DNA from 4 places in the Streptomyces sp. NPDC005752 genome. Region 1 is predicted to be linked to each of the others. Evidence: riboswitches for the same ligand, from Rfam matches in the RefSeq annotation. Region 1 holds a riboswitch; each other region holds the start of a gene.

Region 1 (5,673 bases):
CGTCGAGGCGAGCAGCCCTTCGGTGATCTCCCGGACCCGCTCGTAGGAGACCCTGGAGTGGTGGATCGCCTCGGTGTCGTACTCCTTCAGCCCGAGCGCGATCGCGGCGACGGTCGTGACCGTCCCGGCCAGGCCGACGAGCGTCGCGGCCGAGGAGATCGGCACGGTCGCCTCGGCCAGGTCCAGGGCGGCGCCGATGTCCGCACGTATCGCGGCGATCCGGTCGGGCGTGGGCGGGTCCACGACCGCACCGTCCTGCACCAGGTGACGCTCGGTCATGCGTACGCAGCCCATGTCCACGGATCGGGCTGCGCGGACACGGTCGTCACCGACGACGAACTCGGTGGAGCCGCCGCCGATGTCCACGACGAGGTACGGCTTCTCCAGGTGGTCGCTGCCCACCAGTTCCTTCGTGGCGCCGTCGAAGGAGAGCTGCGCCTCCTGGTCACCCGTGATGACCTCGGGCTCGACGCCCAGGATGTCCAGGACCCCCCGGACGAAGGTGTCACTGTTCTCCGCGTCGCGGGACGCGGACGTGGCGACGAACCGGATCCGCTCGGCTCCGAGCTCCTCGATCGCGGCCGCGTACTCACGGCAGGCCTCGAAGGTGCGCTCGAGCGCCTCGGGGGCCAGCCGGCCGGTCCGGTCGACACCCTGGCCGAGCCGGACGATCCGCATCCGGCGGTCGAGCTCGGTGAAGTCACCGGTGGCGGGGTCCACGTCCGCGACGAGCAGGCGGATGGAGTTGGTACCGCAGTCGATGGCGGCAACGCGGGTCATGGGGCTCCTGTGGTTGTACGTGTTCCGCGCGGGGTCAGGACGCGTCGGGTCCGGCGTCGGAACCGCACGGGGTGACGCACGGCCCCTTGGCCCACCACTCCGGCAGCATCGCGATCGCCTCGTCGCCCAGCGGGTTCACCCCGGGGCCGGCGGCCAGCGAGTGGCCGACCAGGACGTGCAGGCACTTGACGCGGTCCGGCATGCCTCCCGCGCTCGGGAAGCCCTCAAGGACCTCGATGGCGTCGCGGCGCGCGATGTAGTCCTCGTGCGCGGCACGGTAGGCGGCGGCCAGCTCAGGGTCCGTCGTGAGCCGCTCGGTCATCTCCTTCATGACCCCGTTGGCCTCCAGCGTGCCGATCGCGGACGCGGCACGCGGGCAGGTCAGGTAGTACGTCGTCGGGAACGGCGTGCCGTCCTCCAGACGGGGCTGCGTCTCGACCACGTCCGGGTTGCCGCACGGGCAGCGGTGCGCGATGGCGCGCAGCCCGCGCGGCGGCCGGCCGAGCTGGAGCTCGAACGCGGCGATGTCCGCGTCGGTGGGCGTGGTGGATTCGGTCTGCGGAGGGGGCGTGTCCATGCCTGCCTTGAATGTCATCGGTCGGACTGTACGGATCGGTGCGGGAACGGAGCACCGCGGGTGCGCCGGGTCCCGGACCACTGCGGGGAGGAGGGTCATTCGCGGTCGGCGCTGTCGACGCCGTCCCAGAGGTTCGAGTGCCAGGGCCGCCCCGTCGCCCCCGGCTCACCCCGGCGCACCTCGGCCGCGTCCGGGTCGACCACCGTATAGCCGGTCTCGCCGGGCAGCACGTAGTGCAGGTGCTGGCGCGCGAGACGGCGGATGTACGCGTCGTCCTTGAGCCGTGCCTTCTCGTCGCGCAGTTCCTCGGTCCGCTCGCGGGCCTCCTGCGACAACCTCTCCTGTTCCGCGATCTGGTCGCGCTGGGAGACGTACTGCCGCATGGGGTACGCGAGGGCGACCACCAGGGAGCAGACGATCAGAGCGAGGAACGCGGCCCGGCCGGTGAGCCGGGAGCGACGAGCCTGGCGGCGGTTCTGGGACCGGTAGACGCGGGCCGCCGTCTGCTCGCCGAGCAGTCGCAGCCTGGTCGCGGTGGAGAACCGGTCGCGGTCCTTCCCGGCCATGTCTCACGCCTCCCCGTTACGCACGTCCGTCCCCGCACACGGTACGGGACCGGATGCGGGGACGGACGGAGGCTGTGCTCCGGACTCGGGCTGTCAGCCCTCGAAGCGGAACCGCGGGAACGCCGAACGCCCGGCGTACACCGCGGCGTCGTCGAGGATCTCCTCGATGCGCAGCAGCTGGTTGTACTTGGCGACGCGGTCCGAGCGGGCCGGGGCACCGGTCTTGATCTGACCGCAGTTCACCGCGACGGCGAGGTCGGCGATGGTGACGTCCTCGGTCTCGCCGGAGCGGTGGGACATCATGCACTTGAAGCCGTTGCGCTGGGCCAGCTCTACGGCGTCCAGGGTCTCGGTCAGCGAACCGATCTGGTTGACCTTGACGAGCAGGGCGTTGGCCGAGCCCTCCTCGATGCCGCGGGCGAGGCGCTCGGGGTTGGTGACGAACAGGTCGTCACCGACGATCTGCACCTTGGAGCCGAGCTTGTCGGTGATGACCTTCCAGCCGGCCCAGTCGTCCTCGTACAGCGGGTCCTCGATGGAGACCAGCGGGTACGCGGAGACGAGCTCCTCGTAGTACTCGGTCATCTCGGCGGCCGAGCGGGACTTGCCCTCGAACTCGTAGACGCCGTCCTTGTAGAACTCGGACGCGGCGACGTCGAGGGCGAGCGCGATGTCGCGGCCCGGGACGTAACCGGCCTCCTTGACGGCCTCGAGGATGAGGTCGAGGGCGGCGCGGTTGGACTCGAGGTTGGGGGCGAAGCCGCCCTCGTCACCGAGACCGGTGGACAGGCCCTTGGTCTTCAGGACCTTCTTCAGCGTGTGGTAGATCTCCGCACCCCAGCGCAGGGCCTCGGAGAAGGACTCGGCGCCGATCGGCGCGATCATGAACTCCTGGATGTCCACGTTGGAGTCGGCGTGCGAGCCGCCGTTCAGGATGTTCATCATCGGAACGGGCAGCAGGTGCGCGTTCGGGCCGCCGAGGTAGCGGAACAGCGGGAGGTCGGAGGCCTCGGACGCGGCGTGCGCCACGGCCAGCGAGACGCCGAGGATGGCGTTGGCGCCGAGGGAGCCCTTGTTCTCGGTCGCGTCCAGGTCGAACATCGCCTGGTCGATGAGGCGCTGCTCGGTGGCGTCGTAGCCGACGAGCTCCGGGCCGATCTGCTCGATCACGGCGAGGACGGCCTTCTCGACGCCCTTGCCCTGGTAGCGGTTGGGGTCACCGTCGCGAAGCTCGATGGCCTCGAACGCACCGGTGGAGGCGCCGGACGGAACAGCAGCACGTCCCGTGCTGCCGTCGTCGAGGCCAACCTCGACCTCGACCGTGGGGTTGCCCCGGGAGTCGAGGATTTCCCTGGCTACGACGACGTCGATGGACGGCACGAGGCATCTCCTTCTGGGATCTGACACTGGTTCTGCAGGGTCACTGTGGCCTTGCGCCACGAGCCTAACCGGCCCGGCCCGCTGCGTCGGCCGTCCGCCCGTCACCTGGGACGAAAAAGAACCCAAGGGCCCGCATAACGGACAAAGCCGCAGAATCTTACTGGCGAGTAACTACAACAGTTGAACACTCACCCTTACCGGCGAGCCCGCCGCACACCCGACCGCGGGGTCCGGACGCGGCACCGGCCCGGCGTGCGGGGGGTCAGCACGCCGGGCCGGGCCTCCGGGGCGGGAGGAGGAAGAACGACCCCGGACTACTTCAGGTGGAGCTGCTGACCCGGGAAGATCAGGTCGGCGTCGTCGACGATGTCGTCGTTCAGGTCGAACAGCTTCTCCCAGCCGCCCTTGACCTTCTTCGCGTCGGCGATCTTGCTGAGGGTGTCGCCGGTCTTGACCTTGTACTCGCCGTCACCCTTCTCGACCTTGCCGCCGGTCGGGGTGGTGACCGTCTCCTTGGGAGCGGTGCGCTTCTCGCTGCGCGTGGTGGGCTGCTCGGCCTTGCGCTCCGGCGCGGCCTGCGGGGCCGTGTCGCCGTTCTTCTCCGAGCCGGTGTCGACGCCCGGGTCCACACCGTCGTTCGTCAGGCCGCCGGCACCGGCGCAGGCCCAGGCACCCGGGCCCTGCAGGTCGAGGAGCTTCTCGGCGGCGGCTATCTGCTGGTCCTTGCTGGCCAGGTCGGCGCGGGCGGCGTACTGCGTGCCGCCGGCGGCTGCCCAGCTGGACTGCGAGAACTGCAGGCCGCCGTAGTAGCCGTTGCCGGTGTTGATGGACCAGTTGCCACCGGACTCGCACTGGGCGACGGCGTCCCAGGTCTCGACGGAGGCGGCCGAGGCGCCGGTCGCTCCCATGAGCGGTACGGCCACGGCGGCACCGGTGACGCCGGCCAGGGTCGCGATGCGGACGGCCTTGGACGGGCGGCGGTGCTTGCCCTTGCTGGAAAGCAGCATGGTTCTCCTCACCGACGCCTACGAGGTGAGCTGTCGGGTTCGGGCCTGTGAGTTGCCCGGACGCCCGCTCCCGCGGACGTCTTCACCCCTAGCCGTACCTTCGCCCGTCTCACGACGACCGGGTCCGGCGCTTACCTGGGTCCCCCGCTCCTGCCTACGGCGCTTTACGCGTCGGTCCCCTTCGTCCGACGGCAGGATTCGGCGTGACGGTCGAAGGTGCCCGCGGTGCGAGCGGCTCCGACCGTAAACACACGCAACCCCCACATTCAAAGATGGACATAACGGCCGATCAGCCCCGTAACGGTCCAGGGGTGGTGTGCGTTTTCGCAGGTCGGAGCCAATATGGACGGATCGGACGGACCAGGCGCACCAGTTGAAGCAAAGAGACCCATGTCTCACTTACGCATAAGTGGACATAGGTCTCTGAACTACCCCTGCATTCGGGGTGTTTTCCCGCTTTTGATCAGTTGGCGACGGTGGTCTCCGCCTGGGCGGCGGGGGCATCCGCCCCGAGGTCGAGGTCCAGGCTCTGGCCGGGAAGGATCAGGTCCGGGTCGGAGCCCAGCTCACCCTTGTTGGCCTCGTAGAGCGCGGTCCAGCCGCCGGTGAGCTCCTGCGAGTCCGCGATCGCCCAGAGGTTGTCACCCGTGCGGACGGTGTATGTCCCCTCGGCTCCCTGGCGCGCCTCGGAGTCGCCGCGCGACGCGTGCCGGCCGGACTCGCGCCCGTCCTCCAGGTCCGTCCCGGCACTCGCCTCCGGGGCCGGGATGCCACGGTGCTTCCCGCCCTTCGCCTTGTCACCCTTCGAGGCGCCGGACGTCTCGGAGGCTTCCGGGGAAGGCGTGGCGGACGGGGTTGCGGAGGTCTTCCCGGACTCGTCCGCCTTGTCCGCCGCCTCGCCGGACGCCTTCCCGTCCGCCTTGTCCTCCGCGTCCGGGTCGTCCGCTCCGTCCGTCGCGTCCGCCGGGTCCGAAGCGTCGGACGAGGGGGTCTCGGACGGAGTCGCGTCCTCGGACGGCTCGGCGGACGTCTCGCCGCCCGGGTCGACACCCGGCAGCGCCCCGTCCAGGGCGAGCCCGGAGATCACCGCGCAACTGGGCCACGCCTGCGGCCCCTTGTCGTCCAGTACCTTCTCCGCGACCGTTATCTGCTGCGAGCGGCTGGCGAGGTCCGCGCGGGACGCGTACGCGGTACCGCCGTAGGACGACCACGTCTCCTGCGAGAACTGCAGGCCACCGTAGTAGCCGTTGCCGAGGTCGGCACTCCACATGCCACCGCTCTCGCATTCGGCGACCCGGTCCCAGGTCGTGGCCTCTGTGGCCTGCGCGCCGCCCGCACCGAGCAGCGGGATGGCGATGGCCGA
Region 2 (5,673 bases), on a different contig from region 1:
GAGGAACCGAGCGGGCGCAGAGATGTCATACCCAGGGACAACCCGTCCGCTGAGTCGACTATTCCGGTTTTCTGCCGGCCACTCCGGGGGCCCGGCACCACCGGAGCCCGGGGCCACGGTCCCGGACAGACCGGCGGCCCTGGCGTCGGGGGGTCGTGCGTCAGGGCCGCCGGGGTTCGGGTGCGCCGAATACCGGCAGCGGGGTCTTCCGCCCGGACCTTTCCGGTGCGGACGGAAGACCCGGGACCTCAGATCGTGAGGCCCTTGCCGCGGAGCCAGCTCATGGGGTCGATGCCCGTGCCGTCCGCGGTGTGGATCTCCAGGTGCAGGTGCGCCCCGGTCACGTTGCCGGTCGCGCCGACGCGGCCGATGGTCTGGCCGGTGGTCACCTTCTGACCGGCGCTCACGTCCATCGAGGACTGGTGGCAGTACCAGACCTCGGTGCCGTCGTCGAGTTCCAGGACCGTGCGGTAGCCGTACGACCCGGAGTAGCCGGCCGACTTCACCGTGCCGCTGTGAACGGCCTTCACCGGGGTGCCGGTCGGCGCCGCGAAGTCCAGCCCGGTGTGGTGGCCGGAGGACCACATCGAACCGGCCTGGCCGAAGGACGAGCTGATGTAGTAGGAGGAGGTCGGGACGGCGTAGCTGGCGGCGAGCTTGGCGAGACGCTCGGCCTCCGCCTTCTTCTTCGCCGCCTCTTCCGCCGCCTTCTTCTTCGCGGCGGCATCGGCTTCGGCCTGGCTCTGCTTCTCCGCCGCCTGGGCCGCTGCCGCTTCGACAGCCGCCTTCTCCTGCGCGGCCCTGGCCTCGGCCTCGGCCCCGGCCTGCTGCTGCTCGGCCTGCTGGAGGATGCGGGCGCGCAGCGCCTCGCCGGCGTCCGTGCTGCCCTGCTCCGCCTCGGCGGCGGTGATCCCAGCCGTGGTGAGCGGGGAGGACGCGGCAACCGTCTCGTGGTCCGAGTCGGAGTCGCCGGACATGAACGCGCCCACGCCGGGCAGGGACTTGGCATCGGGAAGGTTGTCCGCGATGGAATCGGGGAGAGAGATGGAGACCGGCGGCTTGCTCTGCGCGGTGGCCATACCACCCGCACCGACGGCCGCGATGACGCCGACGCCGAGGACGGTGGAGCTACGGGCGAGGCCGCGCTGCTTGGCTACGCGGTGCCGGCCGCGTACGGGGCGAATGGACTCCTCGGTGGGGTTCCATTCCTCCCAAGTCCTGCCCTCATCACCGAAGCTGTCGGTCCTGAAGGATGACGGTGCCTCGGGGGCAGGCTGATTCGACGCCACGTGGGCGCACTCCTTTCCTTCCTTCTCGCCTACCGGGTTAGCTGACGGGTTCGGAGCAGGAAGGTCTCCTACGGACCCCTTCGTCTCTCGCGAGACACAGGTGTCCGATTCACCCCATGTAGGTGGTTCCCCGGTTCCCTTGCGGAATTCGGCGCTGCGCACGGTGCCGCCTCTTGCGACGACAGGTACAACCGCGCTGCGTTATCGAACGTTAATAGACACCCAGCTCCGATTCCAAGCCGTTCCAACAGATCGTTCACGACCTTGGCCTGGACTTTCAGGGTGCAATCGGGCGCAAACGGGCGACCTGAGCACCCTTTGGCCAGCCATCAGTTTCTGACGTTGCGTCACATGTTATGCGGAGCGGGGTCCTTCGACTACCGACGGTCGCGACGGGTCATTCACTGTCCCGTCGCACGATCTTCACCGTCGTCCGCCGCTCCTGCTGCCCCCGTGCGGGACGGCCGATCGCGAGCAGCGCCAGGTCGTCCGTCGACCGGCCCCCGGTGTGCAGCCGTACGTCGTCGGTCAGCGCGGACAGCAGTTCCTCGGGCCCCGGGAAGAGCCTGCCGCTCAGCCGGGCCGCCGGGTCGTAGAAGACGCCCTCCGCGTCCCGCGCCTCGGAGAGCCCGTCGGTGAACGCCAGGAACATCGCCCCCGCCGGCAGCGTCCACTCGTCCGACCGGTCGGGCAGGGCGCCCAGCCCCATCCCGAGCGGCAGGGCCGGTACCGTCGGCGCCAGTACCTCCAGCGCCCCGTCCGCGTGCAGCACGAGCGGCTCGGGGTGGCCGCGGTTGACGACCCGCAGCACGTCGGAACCGACCGGGATCTCCGCGAGAACAGCGGTGACGAACCCCTCCATCGAGTCGAAGCCGCCCCGGCGCGACCCCTCACGGGCCAGCGCACGTTCCAGCCGCTGGGCCACCCCCTCCAACGACATCTCCTGCTCGGCGGCCTCCCGGAACGCCCCGATGACGACCGCCACCGCCCCCACCGCGTCCAGTCCCTTGCCCCGTACGTCCCCGACGACCAGACGCACCCCGTGGGGCGTGTCCGCGACGGCGAAGAGGTCGCCGCCGACGAACTCGTCCGCCTGGGCCGCCTCGTACCGCGCCGCGACCAGCAGACCGCCGATCCGGTCGTCCGGCGTCGGGAGCACCGCGCGCATCGCCGTCTCCGCGATGACCCTGGCCGAGGCCAACTGCTCGTTCCCGCGGCGCACGACGCTGTTGATGACGAGGGAGAGCGCGGCGACGGTGATCAGGGTGAGCAGGTCGGTGACCGGCACGACCTTGGCAAGCACGCCGTCCGAGATCCGGATGGCGAGGACGAGGAGGACCGCGACCACCCCGACCCGGACGGTCCCGGCCGGTGAGAAGAAGGGCGCGGCGATCAGCGGGGCGGCGGCGAAGAGCGGAACAGCCGTGACTTCCGGCGGCGTCACGAGGTCGAAGACCACACCGGCACAGATCATCAGAGCGGGCAGCACACGCACGAAACGCCGGGAACGGGCGTTCCCGGCAGCGCTCCTTCGCCGTCCGCCGTCCCGCTTCCCCACCTGTGCACTCCTGCCCGGTCCACCCACGGCTGCGGACGGTACCGCGCCCCATCCACGTTGGCCGGAGCCGCGCCGAGCGGCGACTCGTCATCGGCCAAAGGGAGGAGCGCGCCGTAGCCCCGCGCTCCGGAGGTCAGTCGGAGAGCCGGTGCTGCGCGTAGATCGTCAGTGCATCCCGTACGAAGACGGCGGTTCCGTCTCCGTAGCGATCGTAGTTCCTGCCGAAGCGGGTATCGGCGACGTACATCGCCCCGAGGCCTGTCACATACGCGCGGGTGGTCTCCACGGTCACCGACAGCCATGCGCAGTGCCGCCGCGCGATGTCCTGCGCCTGCTCGCTGCCGGCCTCCAGGCCGGCAGCTCGGGCCCGCCCGTAGTCCCGGGCGACGGCGTCGTGCACACCCCGGAAGCGGACGCGCTCCGCCTCGCTCAGCCCGCTCCACCACCGGCCGCTCCGCTCGTACGCCTCCCGGCCCCAGCGCTCGGCGACCTCCTGCTCGTGCGCCGTGTGGTCGAAGCCGTCGAGCACTTCCTCGGCCATCGGTTCCTCCCCTCCCCGCTCCTGCGCGGATCGGTCCGCACCGGTCCGCACCGATCCGCACCGGGACGATCCTGTGCCGGTAACCGTCGACACCCGTGCGGCTACGCGAGGGGAACGGCGGCCTCCTGGACGGACCACTCCCTCCAAGAAACGACTGGTCCTCACGTGACGTCGAGGTCAGGCCCCGGCGACGGGCATACGACAGAGGCCCGGATCCTCGAAAGGATCCGGGCCTCTGTCTTTCAGTAGCGGGGACAGGATTTGAACCTGCGACCTCTGGGTTATGAGCCCAGCGAGCTACCGAGCTGCTCCACCCCGCGTCGTTGTGATTGCAACTCTAGCCCATTCCGGAGGGTGCTCCGACCACTTATGCCACCGCCCCGCACCTCCACGCGTCGGCACCATCCCCCTCGGCGGCGGCGCGATACGCCAACGCAGGCCGCTCACAGCACAGTTGCCAGGCGCAGTGTCGTACTCAGAGGGTCCTCGGTGCGCCCGACAACGCCTCGGAGCCGGAGTCCACGTCCCCCGTGGGGAACACCGCGGCCGCACCACAGGCGTGACCCCGTGCGGTGCCTCTGGCCCCTGGCCGGTCCTGGGCACGGCACCGCCCTCTGCGATTGCGCGGTCTCCGGAGCGGCGGGACGCTGGAGGGACAAGGCTTTCGGTGTTCGGTCCCGTCTGCGCGGCATCCCGGGATGCCGGTGTCGGCTGGCCCACCCGCTGCGATGGCGCCAGGGGAGGCCGAGCGCATGCGCGCTAGGAGACGATCATGGACGGCGCCCTGCTGGAGACGATGAGGACCGCTCTGCGCGGTCCGGTCATCGGCCCGGACGACCACGAGTACGGGCAGGCCCGTACGGTCTACAACGGCATGATCGACAAGAAGCCGGCCGCGGTGGTCAAGTGCCGCGACACTGCGGACGTCATGGCGGCGGTCGACTTCGTCCGCGAGCACGGCCTGGACGTGGCCGTCCGGGGCGGCGGACACAGCGGTCCGGGTCTCGGCCTCTCCGACGGCGCCGTCACGCTCGACCTGTCCCCCATGAACGGCGTGCGGGTCGACCCGGCCACGCAGACCGCCCAGGCTGACGGTGGGGCGACGCTGGGGGACTTCGACCACGCCACGCACGCGTTCGGCCTCGCCACACCGGCGGGGATCATGTCCACGACCGGTATCGGCGGTCTCACCCTCGGCGGCGGACACGGATATCTCACCCGCAAGTACGGCCTGTCGGTGGACAATCTGGTCTCCGCGGACGTGGTCCTGGCCGACGGCAGCTTCGTCTCCACGAACCCGAGCGAGCACGCCGATCTGTTCTGGGCCCTGCGCGGCGGCGGCGGGAACTTCGGCGTCGTCACGTCGTTCGACTTCGAGCTGCATCCCGTGGACACGGTGGGGGTCGCGATCACCCTGTGGCCCCTGGAACTCTTCCACGACGTCATGCGCTGGTACCGCGACTTCCTGCCGCAGGCCCCGGACGACCTGTACGGCTTCTTCGCCTCGCTGACCGTCCCGCCCGGCCCGCCCTTCCCCGAGGAGATCCACGGGCGGAAGATGTGCGGTGTCGTCTGGTCCTCGACCGCGGACCCGGAATCCCTGACTGAGACCCTCGCCGTGGTCGGCGAACCGGGTCCGCCCGCCTTCCACTTCACGACACCCATGCCCTACCCGGCCCTGCAGAGCATGTTCGACGCGCTGATGCCGGCCGGGCTCCAGTGGTACTGGCGCGGGGACTTCTTCGACCGGATCACGGACGACGCGGCCGACGTGCACGCCGCCTTCGCCGAGAAGCTCCCCACCGGCCTGTCGACCATGCACATGTATCCGGTCGACGGCGCCGCCGCCCGGGTCGGGCCCGACGACACCGCCTGGGCCTACCGCGACGCCGTCTGGTCCGGAGTCATCGCCGGCATCGACCCCGACCCAGCCAACGCGGCGGCGCTGCGGGAGTGGGCGGTCGGCTACTGGGAGGCGCTGCACCCGCACTCCATGGGCGGCGGATACGTGAACTTCATCGGCACCGACGAGTCCCAGGACCGGGTCCGGGCAACCTACCGGGGACACTACGACCGGCTCGCGGAGACCAAGCGGACCTACGACCCGCACAACCTCTTCCACGCAAACCAGAACATCGAGCCCGCACCACCGCACTGACCGTCACGCCGGGCCCCGCAATTCCGAGGGAAAGCCGTGCCGGGAGGGTTACAGTCTGCATGCACAGTTCTGCAACGCGCCGCACGATGATCCGGACGCCCCCGGAACGGCGCGACACCGGCGGCGG
Region 3 (5,673 bases), on a different contig from region 1:
CACGCCGCCGGGTTCGCGTCCGACGCCGATGACCGCGACGGACCCGGGGGCCAGCAGGCGCTGGACGGATCGCGCTTCGGCCCGCTGCTCACGGGCGCGCTGGACGGCGAGGGACTCGGCCGTGGGCTCCAGGTCGAGGGTGAGGTGGACGGAGCCGTCCTCGAAGCTGCGCTGCTGGGTGAATCCGGCGTCCCGGAACACCTTGATCATCTTGTTGTTGGCGGGCAGCACCTCTGCCGCGAAGCGGCGGATGCCCCGTTCCCTGGCCACCGCCGCGATGTGTTCGAGGAGGGCTGACGCCACGCCGCGGCCCTGGTGGGCGTCCTGGACGAGGAACGCGACCTCGGCCTCGTCCGACGGGGCCGACGCGGGCCTGCCCCGGGCGTCGATCCGGTCGAAACGGACGGTGGCGATGAACTCGCCGCCGATCGTGACGGCCAGTCCCACCCGGTCGACGTAGTCGTGATGGGTGAAGCGGTGCACGTCCCGGGCGGAGAGACGCGGATACGGGGCGAAGAAGCGGTAGTACTTCGACTCGTCGGACACCTGCTCGTAAAAGCTGACCAGCCGCTCGGCATCGTCCGTGGTGATGGGCCTGATGCGCGCGGTACCACCGTCGCGGAGCACCACGTCCGCCTCCCAGTGGTCGGGGTACGCGTGATGCGGACTCTGCTCCGGAGTGGGCTCCATGGCCAAAGCCTACGGCCCGGGGCACCGGTCGCGGCGGGAGCGCCGCAGGGGCACGCTGAGGGAGCCGACGGGCGGTCGGCGAGGCCGGGCACAGCAGTCCGCACTGCATGAGAGACTGGTCTAGACAACTCATCGTTACGTGAAGGGCAGAACCATGGCTGAGCGCCGCGTCAACGTCGGTTGGGCCGAGGGCCTGCACGCCCGCCCCGCTTCCATCTTCGTCCGTGCCGCCACGGCCTCCGGCGTCCCCGTGACGATCGCCAAGTCCGACGGCAACCCCGTGAACGCCGCTTCCATGCTCGCGGTGCTCGGCCTGGGCGCCCAGGGCGGCGAGGAGATCGTGCTCGCGTCCGAGGCGGACGACGCCGAGGCGGCCCTGGACCGCCTGGCGAAGCTGGTCACCGAGGGGCTCGAAGAGCTTCCGGAGACCGTCTGACTCGACCTCGTCGAATCGGATCCCTTTCTACAGAAAGGCCGCACCTCCCCACCGGGAGCTGCGGCTTTTCTGTTTTCCGGGCCGGGCCGGCCGACGCCCCGGTGAAACCAAATAAGGGCAGCGAAAAGAAAGCCCTCCGAGAATTACCCTACGTGTATACGGTGCAATTGTTAATGGCGGGCTCCCCCGATGTTTACGGGGTGTTGCGAAGACCTCACCCGGGCCCTTCCCGCCGTGCGCCCCGACCGGTCCGCGCCCCGCAGCCGGTGGGCCGCGGTGGCCCGCTCCGCGTGCTGGGCGGCCAGCACCCTGGCCCGCTCCGGGTCACGGCGCGCCACGGCGTCGACCAGAGCCCCGTACTCGGCCCATGAATCCGCGGGGCGGACCGGCTGCTCCACGGCGTACATCCAGGTGATCTTGTGACGGAGCTGGGTGAGCAGCGAGATCAGCGCTGGGCTGCCCGAGGCCTGGGCCAGCGTTTCGTGGAACCAGCCGCCCAAGGAGCGCAGGTCTTCCCCCTCATCCCGGCGCGCCCGGTCCTGCCCCAGCCTGACCAGGCCGCGGAGCACCTTCAGGTGCGCCTCCGTACGGCGCTGCGCCGCTCGTGCCGCCCCGAGTGGCTCCAGGAGCATCCGCACCTCCAGGAGGTCGGCGGCCTCCTGTTCCGTGGGCTCCGCGACGCAGGCACCGGCGTGCCGGCGGGTGACGACGAACCCCTCGGACTCCAGGGTGCGCAGCGCCTCGCGCACGGGGACGCGGGATACGCCGTAGCGCCGCGCGAGCACCTCTTCGGTGAGGCGGCTGCCGCGCTCGAAGACACCCGAGACGATGTCGTCACGGATTGCCGTGCATACCGAATGCGCGGGAATGCGCATGTCCGAACCTCCGCCTTAATCCCCGCGAAACGCGGCCGATCGACGCCTGTTCTGTGACTCTATTGCAATCGGCCGGAATTTCCGATGGCGGGGTGGAATCCATGGATATCTTTTGGCCGGGGGCCACTTCCGCGAGGGCTTCGGCGGGCGTATCCCCCGGGACACGGCGAAGGCCCCGGCACGCGGAGCCGGGGCCTTCGTCGGAGCGGTGTCGCGCGTGTGGGGTCAGACCTGGACGCCGTGCGCACGGAGGTAGGCGACGGGGTCCATGTCCGAGCCGTACTCGGGTGTGGTCCGGGCCTCGAAGTGCAGATGCGGACCGGTGGAGTTGCCGGTCGAGCCGGAGACGCCTATCTGCTCGCCGGAGCCGACGCTCTGGCCGACGGAGACACCGATCGAGGAGAGGTGGCCGTACTGGGTGTACGTGCCGTCCTTCATCCTGAGCACGATGTTGTTGCCGTACGCGCCGCCCCAGCCGGCCTCGACGACCGTGCCGGCGCCGACCGCGACGACGGAGGTGCCGGACGCCGCCTGGAAGTCCACGCCCGAGTGGCTCCCGGAGGACCAGAGCGCTCCGCCGGACTTGTAGGAGGTGGTCACGTGAGAGCCGGCGACCGGGAGGTGGAAGGAGTTGAGCCGGGCGCGCTCGGCGGCACGTGCGGCGCGCGCCTTCTCCTCCCGGACCTCCTCGGCGCGGGCCTCCGCCTTGCGCTCGGCCTCCGCCTTGGCCTTGGCCTTCGCCTTCGCTTCCGCCGCGGCCTTCGCAGCCGCGTCGGCCTGGCGCTGCTGGACCTTCGCCTGAGCCTCGATCTGGGCCGCCAGGGTCGTGTCGAGGGCGACGGTCTGGGTCAGACCGGTCCCGGCGGCGACGGCCTCGGCGTCCGCGGCGAGGGCCGGGGAGGCCGTGGCGCCGATGACACCGGTGGTGGCCAGGGCCGCGATGCCGGCGACCTTGGCGCTCCTGCGCGTCAGGCGGCTCGGGGCACGGTGCTTCCCGGCGGCACGGATGAATGCCATGGAGGGGCTGTTCCTTTCCTTCCTTCTCGCCTACCGGGTTAGCTGACGGGTTCGGAGCAGGAAGGTCTCCTACGGCCCCCTCCGCCTCGCGCGAGACGCAGGGTTCCGATTCACCCCAGGGACTTCGTGGGTCCCCGGCTCCCCAGGCTCGCGCCTGACGGGGACTCGGCGATGACTGTCCGGCGCCGCGGTCGCGGCTTTCGTCCGGCGGACAGCCGGGCCGACGCTAGAGCGGGCCACTTTCCCGCACCAAACGGAAAGGGCCTTTTGTCGCACATCCCACAGGATGAATGGAACTTTCTTTGCAAAGCGGACAAAAGACCGAACCCCGGCGAGAGTGCACTCTCGCCGGGGCCCGTCATGTCCTGCTTCGGTCAGCCGCTGACGACCGACACCTCGCCGATGCCGAGCGCCCTGACGGGCTCCGCGATCTGAGCGGCGTCGCCGACGAGAACGGTGACCAGCCGGTCGACCGGGAAGGCGTTGACCACGGCGGCGGTCGCCTCGACGGTGCCGGTCGCGGCCAGACGCGCGTACAGCTGCGCCTGGTAGTCGTCCGGGAGGTGCTGCTCCACCTGGTCCGCCAGGGTGCCCGCGACGGAGGCCGCCGTCTCGTACTTCAGCGGGGCGACGCCCACGAGGTTCTGCACGGCGGTCTCGCGCTCGGCGTCGGTGAGCCCCTCGGCGGCCAGCGTGCGCAGGACCTTCCACAGGTCGTCGAGCGCGGGGCCGGTGGACTCCGTGTCGACGGAGCCGCTGATGGCGAGCATCGCGGCGCCCGTCGCCCCCGAGGCCGATCCGGGGGCCGTCGAGCGCAGCACCTGTCCGAAGGCCCGGACACCGTAGGTGTAGCCCTTCTCCTCACGCAGCACACGGTCCAGCCGGGAGGTGAGGGTGCCGCCCAGGCAGTACGTGCCGAGGACCTGGGCGGGCCACACGCTGTCGTGCCGGTCCGCTCCGATCCGGCCGATCAGCAGCTGCGTCTGCACGGCTCCGGGACGGTCCACGATGACGACACGGCCGGTGTCGTCCGCGGTGATCGGAGGCACGGGCCGGGACTGTCCGGCATTGCCCGACCAGTCCCCGACGGTGTCGGCGAGCAGTGCGTCCAGGTCCACCTCGGTGAGGTCCCCGACGACGACCGCCGTCGCGGTGGACGGGCGGACATGGGCGTCGTAGAAGGCGCGGACGGCGGCGGCGTCGATCCGCCGGACCGTCTCCTCGGTGCCCAGGCGCGGACGCGACATCCTCGCCGTGGCGGGGAAGAGCTCCTTGGAGAGCTGCTTGGCTGCCCGCCGGGCAGGGTTGGCCTGCTCGTGCGGGATCTCGTCGAGCCGGTTGCCCACGAGGCGCTCGACCTCGCTCTCCGCGAAGGCAGGCGCGCGCAGCGCCTCGGCGACCAGGCCGAGGGCCTTGGCGAGCCGGGAGACCGGGACCTCCAGGGAGACGCGCAGCCCCGGATGGTCCGCATGGGCGTCCAGGGTGGCGCCGCACCGCTCCAGCTCGGCGGCGAACTCCTCCGCGGAGCGCTTGTCCGTGCCCTCGGACAGGGCGCGCGCCATGATCGTGGCCACGCCGTCCAGGCCCTCGGGCTCGGCGTCCAGGGGTGCGTCGAGGAAGATCTCCACGGCGACGACCTGCTGGCCGGGGCGGTGGCAGCGCAGCACGGTCAGCCCGTTGGGCAGGGCGCCACGCTCGGGCGCGGGAAAGGCCCAGGGCCTGGCCTCGCCGGCGGTCGGCTGCGGGTGGTACTCCATCGCTACTCCAGTCACGGCGGCGTCGGTCACTTGTCGGCCCCCTCGTGCGCGTCGGTGCCGTCGGCCTCATCGGCCGGTTCGACCGGCTCGTAGACCAGGACGGCACGGTTGTCGGGGCGCAGGTGCGCCCGGGCGGCGGCCTTGACCTCGTCGGCCGTCACGTCCAGGACGCGGCCCACCGCGGTCAGGGCGAGCTGCGGGTCGCCGAACAGGACGGCGTACCGGCACAGTTCGTCCGCGCGGCCCGCGACCGTACCGAGACGGTCCAGCCACTCGCGCTCCAACTGTGCCTGGGCGCGTTCCATTTCCTCCGGCGTGGGGCCCTCCTCGGCGAACCGGGCGAGCTCCTCGTCGACGGCGGCCTCGATCTGCGGCACCTCGACGCCACCGGACGTCTTGACGTCCAGCCAGCCCAGCGAGGGCGCGCCGGCCAGCCTGAGCAGCCCGAATCCCGCCGCCACCGCCGTGCGGTCACGCCGGACCAGGCGGTTGTGGAGGCGGGACGACTCGCCGCCGCCGAGCACCGTCAGCGCGAGGTCCGCGGCGTCGCACTCGCGCGTCCCGTCGTGCGGCAGCCGGTAGGCGGCCATCAGGGCACGCGCGGGCACCTCCTCCTGGACCACTTCGCGCAGCTGTTCGCCGATGGTCCCGGGCAGCGTGCCGTCGCGCGGGGGCTGCTTGCCGTCGTGGGAGGGGATGGAACCGAAGTACTTCTCGATCCAGGCGAGCGTCTGCTCCGGGTCGATGTCCCCCACCACGGAGAGCACCGCGTTGTTCGGCGCGTAGTACGTCCGGAAGAACGCCTGCGCGTCCTGAAGGGTCGCCGCGTCCAGGTCGGCCATCGAGCCGATCGGGGTGTGGTGGTACGGGTGGCCCTCCGGGTAGGCGAGGGCGGTGA
Region 4 (5,673 bases), on a different contig from region 1:
CCTGACGCACAGCACCGCCATCGGCCAAGGAGGAACCGGACAATAGAGGCGTCCGATGCTGTGTGCATTGCCACACCCTGGCCTGTTGCGCACCCGGTTAGGGTCTGTGAGCTGCCTACAAAAAGGGACCCGCCCATGTCCTACGCCCCGTTCGACTGGACCGACGACGAGGCCCGGCGCCGTGCCGACGCCGGACTCGTCCGGACGCTGCGCCCCCGGGCCGCCGAGACGGAACTGCTGGACCTCGCGAGCAACGACTACCTGGGTCTGAGCCGTAACCCCGAGGTCACCGCCGCCGCGGCCGAGGCGGTACGGACGTGGGGCGCGGGCGCCACCGGATCGCGGCTCGTCACGGGATCCACCGCGCTGCACGCCGAGCTCGAGCGCGAACTCGCCGCCTTCTGCGGATTCGAGGCCGCCCTGGTGTTCTCCTCCGGCTACGCGGCCAACCTCGCCGCACTCACGGCGCTCACCGGGCGCGACTCGCTGATCGTCTCCGACGCGGGCAACCACGCCTCGATCGTCGACGGCTGCCGGCTCTCCCGGGCCGATGTCACCGTCGTGCCGCACGCTGATCCCGACGCCTTTCGCAAGGCCCTCCAGGCGCACCGTGGACGGGCACTGGCCGTGACCGACTCCGTCTTCTCGGTGGACGGCGACGCGGCCCCGCTGGCCGGGCTCGCCGACGTCTGCCGCGACGCGGGCGCCGCCCTCGTCGTGGACGACGCGCACGGACTGGGCGTCCTCGGTGAAGGCGGGCGCGGCGCACTCGCGGCCGCAGGACTCGCCGGCGGTGAAGGGGTCGTGGCCACGCTCACCCTTTCGAAGTCGCTCGGGAGCCAGGGAGGAGCGGTGCTCGGGCCCGCCCCGGTCATCCGGCATCTGGTCAACACGGCCCGTACGTTCATCTTCGACACCGGCCTCGCGCCCGCGGCTGTCGGGGCGGCTCTGGGGGCGCTTCGCCTGCTGCGCCGCGAACCCGAACGCGCGTCGAGGGCCGTGGCCGTCGCTGTCGAACTGCACCGCAGGCTGTCGGCGGCCGGACTCACCGCCGTGTACCCCGACGCCGCCGTCGTGTCGGTCCGCGCCCCCTCGGCGGAGTCGGCGGTCCGCTGGGCGGCCGACTGCCGCTCGGCGGGTCTCGTGGTGGGGTGTTTCCGGCCGCCGTCGGTTCCTGACGGGATCTCCAGGCTGAGGCTGACCGCCCGGGCCGACCTGACGCAAAGTCAGATCGAGAAGGCCGTGGACACTGTCCTCGCGACGGCGCCCCGGCCCGTCAGCTGACGGGGCCGCCGCCCAGTCCGGCGACGAAGGACGTCCAGGCCGTGGCCGAGAAGCGCAGAGGCGGAAGGTCCGCGTCCTTGGAGTCGCGTACGGCGAGCCGGTCACGGCCGAGTGGCGCGGTTTCCACGCAGTTGTTCATCCCCGTGCTGCGGCTCGGACCCGCGCGGGGGTCCGGCCCGGAAAGGGGCCTGTGGGGCGCCCGGACACGGCTCAGGTGGCGCGGTTCACCGCAATGGGCGACAGATATATGCATATCTTGGCGGATCGCCGTCACGGAGGGCGGCATCGGTGGCAGTCTGGCGCGAAGCACGATCCAGGCCGGCCGCGGGCCGGTCAGGTGGGAAAGGGACGCGTCGCCATGGCAGACCAGCAGGAAGCAACCGTCACTCTGGCGAGCGATCCGGCCTCGGTCTCCGCGGCCCGCAGATACGTGGCCCGGGTGCTCACGGAATGGGGCCTGGCCGAGGACGGCGACACCGCCGACGCCATCCGGCTGATCGTCTCCGAACTCGCCACGAACGCCGTCCAGCACACCTTCGGGCAGTCGCCCACCTTCACCGTGGACCTCCGGCTCGACCGGGATGCGGAGTTCTACCTCGGGGTGACGGACAGTCACCCCCGCCGGCCCCAACGGCTTCCCGCCGCAGTCCGGCAGGACAACGGCCGCGGGCTGGTGATCATCCGGGCCCTGGCGAGGGAGCGCGGCGGCCGCCTGAGCGTCAGCCCCACCCCGGACGGGGGCAAGACCGTGTCGATCGCCCTGCCCTGGCAGGTTCCCGCGCCGGCCTGACGCCGAGCCGCGCGAGCGGGGCCGGGCGCGCAGCTCCTAAGCGCCGGAGACCCGGCCGAAGCCACTCCGCAACAGCGCCATCAGTGTCGTCGCCGCCGCGGTGTTCCCGTCCCCCCGGTGCACCACGGAGATCGTCCTGCGGAACGCGGCGGGTTCCAGGCGCCGGACGGCGAGGGGCGCGGGGGACATCGCGGCGACCATCTCCGGTACCACTGCCACCCCTAGGCCGGCACTGACCAGAGCGCACACCAGGGCGTAGCCGGGTGACTCGCACACCACGGCAGGGGTGGCCCCGGCCTCGGCCAGCGCACGCTCCACCCCGCGCCGCGGCGGATGCTCGGGCGCACTGCTGATCAGCGGACGGCCCGCGAGTTCGGCCACGGGGAGGGGGCCGCTGCCGTCGGACAGCATCTGGCCGCGCGCGGTGACCAGTACCAGCTCCTCGACCAGCAGCGGTTCGTCCGAGAGTCCCGCAGGCAGGGGATCGGCGGCGGCGGGTTCGTACGCGTGGGTGAGCGCCAGGTCGACGTCGCCCGCCGCCACCGCGGCGACCCCGGCGGGCGGCTCGTAGTCCGTGACGGCCAGCTCCACGTCGGGGTGCGCGCGACGGAACGCGGTGAGCACCGGCGGCAGCAGATGGACCCCGGCCGTCACGAATGTGCCGACCCGCAGACGGCCGCCCGACAACCCTGTGAGCCGGGCCAGCTCGTGCCGTGCCTGGTCCATCTCGTCCAGCACGCGTCTGGCGCGCCCCGCCAGCAGCTCACCTGCGGCCGTCAGCCGCGCTCCGCGGTGGTGACGGACGAGGAGGGCGGCTCCCGCCTCCCGCTCGAGCTTCGCGAGCTGTTGCGAGAGCGCGGGCGCGGTGTAACCCAGCCGCGCTGCCGCCCGGGTGATCGAGCCGGCCTCGGACACCGCCACCAGGGCAGCCAGCCGCGTAGGGTCGTACATTAAGCGTTCCTTTTGGCAGACCCAGGACATTGCAAGTACATGCTAAAGGCATGGAGCGTCCATGGTGGATCCATGGACGCACAACTGCTCGCTTTCGTCGCCGTGGCGGCGGGAATGGTCGCTCTGCCGGGCGCCGACTTCACGGTGGTCGTACGCAACGCGCTCGCATCCCGGACGTCCGGGCTGGCCACCGCGGTGGGAGTGGCCGGCGGCCTGCTGGTGCACACCGCGCTGGCCGCCGCCGGACTCGCCGCCGTGCTCGTGACGATGCCCGTCCTCTTCCGCACCGTCCAGTTGCTCGGCGGCGCGTACGTCCTCTACCTCGGCCTCAGCGGTCTGCGTGCGATGAGGCGGCGGGCTGCCACCGGAGCGGATGCCGGGGAGGGGGCCGAGCTAATGGCGACGCCGTCGGGGCCGGGGCGCTCGTTGCGCCAGGGCTTCCTGACGAACGCGCTCAACCCGAAAGCGCCCGTGCTCTTCCTCAGCCTGCTGCCGCAGTTCGTCCCCGACGGCCGGCCACCGCTGCCCAGGACGTTGCTGCTCGCCTCGGTGATCGTCCTGCTCGCGCTCGTCTGGTTCCCGGCGGTGGCCCTGCTGGTGGACCGGCTGGGCCGGTGGCTGCGCCGGCCGCGTACCGCCCGGGTGATCGAGGGCGGCAGCGGCACGGCACTCACCGCGTTGGGGCTCGTACTGGTGACGGGGCCCCTGCTGCACTGAACCAGGGCGAAAGGCGTGTCAGCGCACCCTCCCGTACCAGACGTTGCCGGACCAGATCTTCTCCAGCCGGACCACGGCGCCGGCCTTCGGCGAGTGCCAGATCTTCCCGCTGCCTGCGTAGATCCCGACGTGGTACACACCGCGGCCCGCATGGAAAAAGACCAGGTCGCCGCGTTTCCGCTGCGACCTGGAGATATGGCGGGTCTTGTTGTACTGCTGCTGCGCCGTTCGAGGAAGTTTCTTGCCGGCCTTCTTGAACGAGTAGAGCGTGAGCCCGGAGCAGTCGAACCGGTTGGGGCCCGTGGCGCCCCATCTGTAAGGCGCACCCTTCTTCGAGGCGGCGATCTTGAGTGCCTTCGTCGAATGGGCGGCGGCCTCGGCGTCGTTCACGAGACCTGGGGCCAGCATGGTGGTGCCCACGGCGAATGTCAGGACCGAGGCCGTACCGACCCGGGCGAACAGAGACGGGACATGAACCTGCGCAGTCATGCGCAACCCTTCGTCAGCCGCCTGTGAAGGATGACCTGTCGGGTTCGGGCTGGCGAAGTTGCCCGGCCGCGTGATGCGGCTTCACCCCGAGGGCCGTCCGGAACTCCGGCCGGCCCGTTGTGCTCGGGTCCTCCACTCCTGCCGATCCACTCCTGTCGACCAGGCATCCGGACGGCGGCAGGACTCGGCGTCCGCCCGGACCGCCCCGCCGCGGTGGCGGGGGCTTGTCGTCCCAGGGATCTTTACGCACGCACTGCCGGATTTCCTGGCTGAAGTGGCGATATGTGAGAGTCGTCACGGCTGATCCGATCGGGTGGACGCGGTCGGCCCGGAGCCGCCACGGCCACACCGGACCAGCCGTGGACCAGCGGCGGAACGAACCATTCCGCTCAGCGTCCGTGCTTGGTGCGCAAGTTGGCTGGTCCCTCGTGCGGGGGATCACCTACGCCGATCGAGCGAGTGAAACTCGTCGGCCGGTCGGGCGTGTCGTAGGACGGCGCCGCAAAGCCGACACCGCAGGCGGGTCGGGCGTGCAGGAGCTCAACTCGACGGCGGGGGAGGTACGGAGACCCGCCCTGCTCGGCGCTCCCCGTCCAGCAGCCGCAGCGCCCTGGCCAGAGTGCCCGCGTGGATCTGCGATTCACCCCGTTCGTGCATCAACGCGAGTGAGTCGCGAAGGGCGGTGGCCCGGGAGGCGAGAGCCTGAGCGGCCCGGAGCGCTCCGTACGTGTCACTGCCGCGTGCCGGGTTGATGCGGCCGAGCTGGTCGATCACTTCCAGGTAGCAGTCGATGAACTCGGCCTCGGCGCGCGTCAGCGCGGGAAGCGGCGGGAACTGGGGTGGGAGCATCGGGCGTTCACCTCGCGGGATGCGGCGGCTGGGACTGCGTGCGGTTCTCCACTACGTGGTCCACCAGCCCGAACGCCAGCGCGGCCGGGGCGTCGAGGATGGTGTCCCGTTCGATGTCGGCACTGATCCGGCCCGCGGAACGACCCGTGTGGCGGGCCAGCATGGCCGTGAGCAGCTCGCGCTCGCGCATCAACTCACGGGCCTGGATCTCGAGATCGGAAGGCCGGCCCTGCACCGGCTCGTCGAGAGCGGGTTGCTGGATGACTACCCGCGCGCCCGGCAGGGCATGTCGGCGCCCGGGTGCGCCGGCCGCGAGCAGTACCGCCGCGCCGGAACCCGCCTGACCGAGACAGAAGGTCTCCACCTCGCAGGCGAGGTAGCACATGGTGTCGTAGATCGCCGTCATGGCGTTGAAGGAGCCACCGGGCGAGTTGATGTAGAGGCAGATGGGCCGGTCGGGGGCCGCGTGCTCCAGGTGCATGAACTGCGCGATCACGTCGGTGGCCGCGGTGTCGTCGACGGGTGTGCCGAGGAGGACGATCCGCTCGGACATCAACTTCGAGTAGGGATCCATGCTTCGCGACCCGTAGGCG

The links. A riboswitch is a leader RNA that binds a small molecule or an ion and turns the genes downstream of it on or off. The one in region 1 is predicted to bind cyclic di-AMP.
Region 2: linked by a shared signal. The riboswitch ahead of ABZ441_RS26390 (M23 family metallopeptidase) and the one ahead of ABZ441_RS10845 (transglycosylase family protein) in region 1 are both predicted to bind cyclic di-AMP.
Region 3: linked by a shared signal. The riboswitch ahead of ABZ441_RS25570 (M23 family metallopeptidase) and the one ahead of ABZ441_RS10845 (transglycosylase family protein) in region 1 are both predicted to bind cyclic di-AMP.
Region 4: linked by a shared signal. The riboswitch ahead of ABZ441_RS13375 (C40 family peptidase) and the one ahead of ABZ441_RS10845 (transglycosylase family protein) in region 1 are both predicted to bind cyclic di-AMP.

The regions. Positions count from the first base shown of each region.
Region 1 covers NZ_JBEXYB010000010.1:74,506-80,178, forward strand. The annotation lists gene ABZ441_RS10825 (Ppx/GppA phosphatase family protein) at 1-780, opposite strand, end outside; gene ABZ441_RS10830 (DUF501 domain-containing protein) at 815-1,357, opposite strand; gene ABZ441_RS10835 (septum formation initiator family protein) at 1,453-1,923, opposite strand; gene eno (phosphopyruvate hydratase) at 2,017-3,303, opposite strand; gene ABZ441_RS10845 (transglycosylase family protein) at 3,618-4,310, opposite strand; cyclic di-AMP (ydaO/yuaA leader) riboswitch at 4,311-4,482, opposite strand; gene ABZ441_RS10850 (transglycosylase family protein) at 4,774-5,673, opposite strand, start outside.
Region 2 covers NZ_JBEXYB010000035.1:57,572-63,244, reverse strand. The annotation lists gene ABZ441_RS26395 (aldo/keto reductase) at 1-29, opposite strand, end outside; gene ABZ441_RS26390 (M23 family metallopeptidase) at 249-1,289, opposite strand; cyclic di-AMP (ydaO/yuaA leader) riboswitch at 1,301-1,453, opposite strand; gene ABZ441_RS26385 (PP2C family protein-serine/threonine phosphatase) at 1,687-2,847, opposite strand; partial or broken gene ABZ441_RS26380 (TipAS antibiotic-recognition domain-containing protein) at 2,981-3,442, opposite strand; tRNA gene ABZ441_RS26375 (tRNA-Met) at 3,635-3,708, opposite strand; gene ABZ441_RS26370 (FAD-binding oxidoreductase) at 4,161-5,546, shown strand.
Region 3 covers NZ_JBEXYB010000033.1:68,618-74,290, reverse strand. The annotation lists gene ABZ441_RS25585 (GNAT family N-acetyltransferase) at 1-690, opposite strand, end outside; gene ABZ441_RS25580 (HPr family phosphocarrier protein) at 845-1,126, shown strand; gene ABZ441_RS25575 (GntR family transcriptional regulator) at 1,297-2,001, opposite strand; gene ABZ441_RS25570 (M23 family metallopeptidase) at 2,227-3,018, opposite strand; cyclic di-AMP (ydaO/yuaA leader) riboswitch at 3,032-3,199, opposite strand; gene ABZ441_RS25565 (pitrilysin family protein) at 3,393-4,775, opposite strand; gene ABZ441_RS25560 (pitrilysin family protein) at 4,802-5,673, opposite strand, start outside.
Region 4 covers NZ_JBEXYB010000013.1:34,204-39,876, reverse strand. The annotation lists gene ABZ441_RS13400 (8-amino-7-oxononanoate synthase) at 136-1,284, shown strand; gene ABZ441_RS13395 (DUF397 domain-containing protein) at 1,277-1,537, opposite strand; gene ABZ441_RS13390 (ATP-binding protein) at 1,643-2,074, shown strand; gene ABZ441_RS13385 (LysR family transcriptional regulator) at 2,111-3,025, opposite strand; gene ABZ441_RS13380 (LysE family translocator) at 3,098-3,742, shown strand; gene ABZ441_RS13375 (C40 family peptidase) at 3,761-4,231, opposite strand; cyclic di-AMP (ydaO/yuaA leader) riboswitch at 4,235-4,431, opposite strand; gene ABZ441_RS13370 (hypothetical protein) at 4,772-5,080, opposite strand; gene ABZ441_RS13365 (ATP-dependent Clp protease proteolytic subunit) at 5,088-5,673, opposite strand, start outside.